DNA from 2 places in the Streptomyces sp. NPDC002328 genome. Region 1 is predicted to be linked to the other one. Evidence: predicted binding sites of a transcription regulator. Region 1 holds the regulator's gene; the other holds the start of a gene.

The links. The regulator HrcA, encoded in region 1, represses chaperone genes, less so after heat shock. The targets are predictions, from matches to a motif close to TTNGCACTCNGNNNNNCNGAGTGCNAA.
Region 2: a site for HrcA is predicted at 1,152-1,178, ahead of groES (co-chaperone GroES). Genes of this name have one in related genera too.

The regions. Positions count from the first base shown of each region.
Region 1 covers NZ_JBIARQ010000001.1:893,505-895,700, forward strand. The annotation lists gene dnaJ (molecular chaperone DnaJ) at 1-273, opposite strand, end outside; gene hrcA (heat-inducible transcriptional repressor HrcA) at 274-1,290, opposite strand; gene ACFYX4_RS03990 (MBL fold metallo-hydrolase) at 1,455-2,180, shown strand.
Region 2 covers NZ_JBIARQ010000002.1:407,278-409,473, reverse strand. The annotation lists gene ACFYX4_RS08145 (polysaccharide deacetylase family protein) at 1-25, shown strand, start outside; gene ACFYX4_RS08140 (polysaccharide deacetylase family protein) at 22-975, shown strand; gene groES (co-chaperone GroES) at 1,325-1,633, shown strand; gene groL (chaperonin GroEL) at 1,770-2,196, shown strand, end outside.

The sequences.
Region 1 (2,196 bases):
GGAGAAGTTGCCGAAGCCACCGGCCCCGAAGCCGCCCGCGCCACCGCCGCCGGCCTGCGAGAGCGGGTCGCCGCCGAGGTCGTAGACCTGCTTCTTCTGCGGGTCCGACAGCACCTCGTAAGCGGCGTTGATCTCCTTGAACCGCTCCTGGGTCTTCGGATCCGGATTGACGTCCGGGTGCAGCTCGCGGGCGAGCCGCCGGAAGGCCTTCTTGATCTCTTCCTGCGACGCGTCGCGGCGCACGCCGAGAACGGCGTAGTAGTCCGTGGCCACTTACGACTCCGCCAGGATCTGTCCGACGTACCGTGCCACTGCGCGTACCGCTCCCATCGTTCCCGGGTAATCCATGCGGGTCGGTCCGACCACGCCGAGCTTGGCGACTGCCTCGCCGCCCGAACCGTAGCCGACCGACACCACGGAAGTGGAGTTGAGCCCCTCATAGGCGTTCTCGTGACCGATCCGCACGATCATGCCCGAATCCCCCGCCTCGCCCAGGAGCTTGAGGAGCACGACCTGCTCCTCGAGGGCCTCCAGGACGGGCCGGATGGTGAGAGGGAAGTCATGTCCGAAGCGGGTGAGATTGGCGGTGCCGCCGATCATCAGCCGCTCCTCGTTCTCCTCGACGAGGGTCTCCAACAGGGTGGAGAGCACCGTCGAGACCGTGCCGCGGTCCTCCGCCTCGAAGGCGTCCGGCAGATCCTCCACCAGACGCGGCACGTCCGTGAACCGGCGGCCCGCGACCCGGCTGTTCAGCCGGGCGCGCAGATCCGCCAGCGAGGCCTCGCCGAACGGCGCGGGGCAGTCCACCAGCCGCTGCTCGACCCGTCCGGTGTCCGTGATCAGCACGAGCATCAGACGGGCGGGCGCGAGCGACAGCAGTTCCACGTGCCGCACGGTGGACCTCGTCAGCGACGGGTACTGCACGACGGCGACCTGCCGCGTGAGCTGCGCGAGCAGCCGTACCGTCCGCGCCACGACGTCGTCGAGGTCGACGGCGCCGTCGAGGAAGTTCTGGATGGCGCGCCGCTCGGGCGCGGTCATCGGCTTGACGCCGGCCAGCTTGTCGACGAACAGCCGGTAGCCCTTGTCGGTGGGGATGCGCCCGGCGCTGGTGTGCGGCTGGGCGATGTACCCCTCGTCCTCCAGGGCGGCCATGTCGTTGCGGACCGTCGCCGGGGAGACGCCGAGGTTGTGCCGTTCGGTGAGCGCCTTGGAGCCCACCGGCTCCTCGGTGCCGACGTAGTCCTGGACGATGGCGCGCAGTACCTGGAGCCGTCGTTCACTCAGCATCCGCGCACACCTCCAGTCGTTCGTCCCCTGAGCGCCTCGCCTGGCACTCTTCACATACGAGTGCCAGCGTTCCCCGGCCCAGTGTACGGCCGTGGGGTACGCGGGGGGCAAGGTCGGTCCGGTCGCGTGCTGTCCGGCGGGGTCGTCACCGCTAGCGTCGCCGTATGACGGTGACTTGGGAAGAGCTGGGATGGGAGCAGGTCGCGACGGGGGTCGGACGGCGCCGGCTGCCGGGCTGGGACTGCACGGCGGGGCTGGTCGTGGGGACCGGGGCGGCACTGCTCGTGGACGCGGGATCGAGCCTTGAGGAGGGGACGCGGCTGCGCGCCGAGGCGCAGCGGCTCGCCGGTCGCCGTGTGACTCATCTCGCGCTCACGCATCCCCATTTCGACCATGTCTTCGGGGCGGCGGCGTTCGCGGGCGCGGAGGTGTTCGCGGCGGTGGGCGCGGAGTCGGTGCTCGCGGGGGAGCGGGCGGAGCTGCACGCGGACGCGGTGCGCAACGGGCTCGACGAGGCGGCGGCGACGGAGGCCGTGGACACCCTGGTGCGGCCCCGCCGGCTGGTCTGCGGGGAGTGGACGCTCGACATGGGCGGCGGCCGGCAGGTCCTGCTGGCGAACGTGGGGCCCGGCCACACCGCGCACGACCTGGCGGTGCTGGTCCCCGGTTCGCCGGCGGTGGTCTTCTGCGGCGATCTGGTCGAGGAGTCCGGCGAACCCCAGGCCGGCCCGGACGCCGTCTCCTCGCACTGGCCGGCCGCCCTCGACCGCCTCCTCGGCCTCGGCGGCGAGGACGCGCTGTACGTGCCCGGTCACGGGGCGGTGGTGGACGCGGCGTTCGTCAGGGCGCAGCGGGACGCGCTGGCGGCGCGTTTCGGCGTGTCGCTCTGATCGGCCCCCGGCTTCT
Region 2 (2,196 bases), on a different contig from region 1:
GGCCCGCCTGGAGGACTACCTGTGAGAAGGGGGCGGGGGCGGGCGCTCCTGTGCGCGTTCGCGTCGGCGGCGGTCGTGCTGGCAGCGGCGGCCGGCTGCGCCCGCGACGGCGGCACGGCCGCCCGCCCGGGGGACGCGGGCCCCGTCCGGGCGCACCCGACGCCGCCCCACGCCGGCTCGCGGCCGGCCGCGGGGCCCGCACGAGCGCACCCGACGCCGCCCCACGCCGGTCCGCGGCCGGCCGCGGGGCCCGCACGAGCGCACCCGACGCCGCCCCACGCCGGTCCGCGGGCGTCGGACGAACCGCTGTACCGCCGCTGGGGCCTGCCCTCCCCGCTGGCCCCCGCCCCCACCCCCGCCGCGAGACCCACGGCCGCCGCCCGGCCCCCGTCCCTCCCCCCGGTCGTCGACAGCGTCCCCACCCGTGACAGGGTCGTCTTCCTCACCTACGACGACGGCGCCGAACGCGACCCCCGCTTCATCGACATGGTCCGCGAACTGCGCCTCCCCGTCAGCATGTTCCTCACCGACAGCGTCGCCGGCCCGGCCTACGCCCACTTCGCCCGGCTGCGCGCGGTCGGCGCGAGCCTCCAGAACCACACCCTCGACCACGCGGCCCTGCGCGGTCTGCCCTACGCCGGCCAGCGCGCCGAGATCTGCGGCCAGCAGAACAAGCTCAGCGCCCGCTTCGGCCTGCGCCCCCGCCTCTTCCGCCCGCCCTACGGCACGTACGACACCACCACCCGCCGTGCCGCCGCCGACTGCGGCATCTCCGCGATCGTCCTGTGGCGCGCCTCGATGGGCCCCACCGACCTCGCCTACACCCACGGCTCCCCCCGCCTCCGCCCCGGCGACATCATCGCCGTAGACCCCGACGAGGCCCTCGGCCCCACCCTCCGCACCCGCACGACCCGCCTCCTGCGCCAACTCCAGCAGCAGAACCTGACGGTGGGCCGCCTGGAGGACTACTTGTGATCCGGGGACTTTCGAACGCCGGCCGGTGAAACCAGCCCGTCCGGCGTTTGAGGACGAGGCCCGTCCAGGGCCGAAGCGGGGGCCTGGGGGCGGCAGCCCCCAGAGAACGCCCACACGGACACCGCCCACCGAAAAGCCCACGCAAGCTGAAAATTTCGGCCGACGCGCCGCAGGCATTGGCACTCCGCTTGACCGAGTGCTAACCCCGGTCATAGTCTCGGCTCTGGCACTCCCCACTGGAGAGTGCCAACAACGCGACGGGCAGGTCCGGCACCCGCGACGACGGATCGACCTGGTCGCCACCTCAGACAGTTAACCCCGTGAGATCTCCGAAGGGGGAGGTCGGATCGTGACGACCACCAGCTCCAAGGTTGCCATCAAGCCGCTCGAGGACCGCATTGTGGTCCAGCCGCTCGACGCCGAGCAGACCACCGCCTCTGGCCTGGTCATCCCGGACACCGCGAAGGAGAAGCCCCAGGAGGGGGCCGTCCTCGCCGTGGGCCCGGGTCGCTTCGAGAACGGCGAGCGCCTGCCGCTCGACGTCAAGGTCGGCGACGTCGTCCTGTACAGCAAGTACGGCGGCACCGAGGTGAAGTACAACGGCGAGGAGTACCTCGTCCTCTCGGCTCGCGACGTCCTCGCGATCATCGAGAAGTAAGTCACCCCGGACATTTCCGGAAGCACATTTGATGCCTGACGCTGCGCCCCTGGCCCCCGCGACCGCATAAGAAGCCGGGCGCCCAGGGGCGCAGTGCCGTTTACACCCACAGATCTCCGAGAGGGCTCCCGCTGTCATGGCGAAGATCCTGAAGTTCGACGAGGACGCCCGTCGCGCCCTCGAGCGCGGCGTCAACAAGCTGGCCGACACGGTCAAGGTGACGATCGGCCCCAAGGGCCGCAACGTCGTCATCGACAAGAAGTTCGGCGCCCCCACCATCACCAACGACGGTGTCACGATCGCCCGCGAGGTGGAGATCGACGACCCGTACGAGAACCTCGGCGCGCAGCTGGTGAAGGAGGTGGCGACCAAGACCAACGACATCGCGGGCGACGGCACCACCACCGCCACCGTGCTCGCCCAGGCGCTGGTGCGCGAGGGCCTGAAGAACGTCGCCGCCGGCGCGTCCCCCGCCCTCCTCAAGAAGGGCATCGACGCCGCGGTCAAGGCCGTCTCCGAAGACCTGCTCGCCTCGGCCCGCCCGATCGACGAGAAGTCCGACA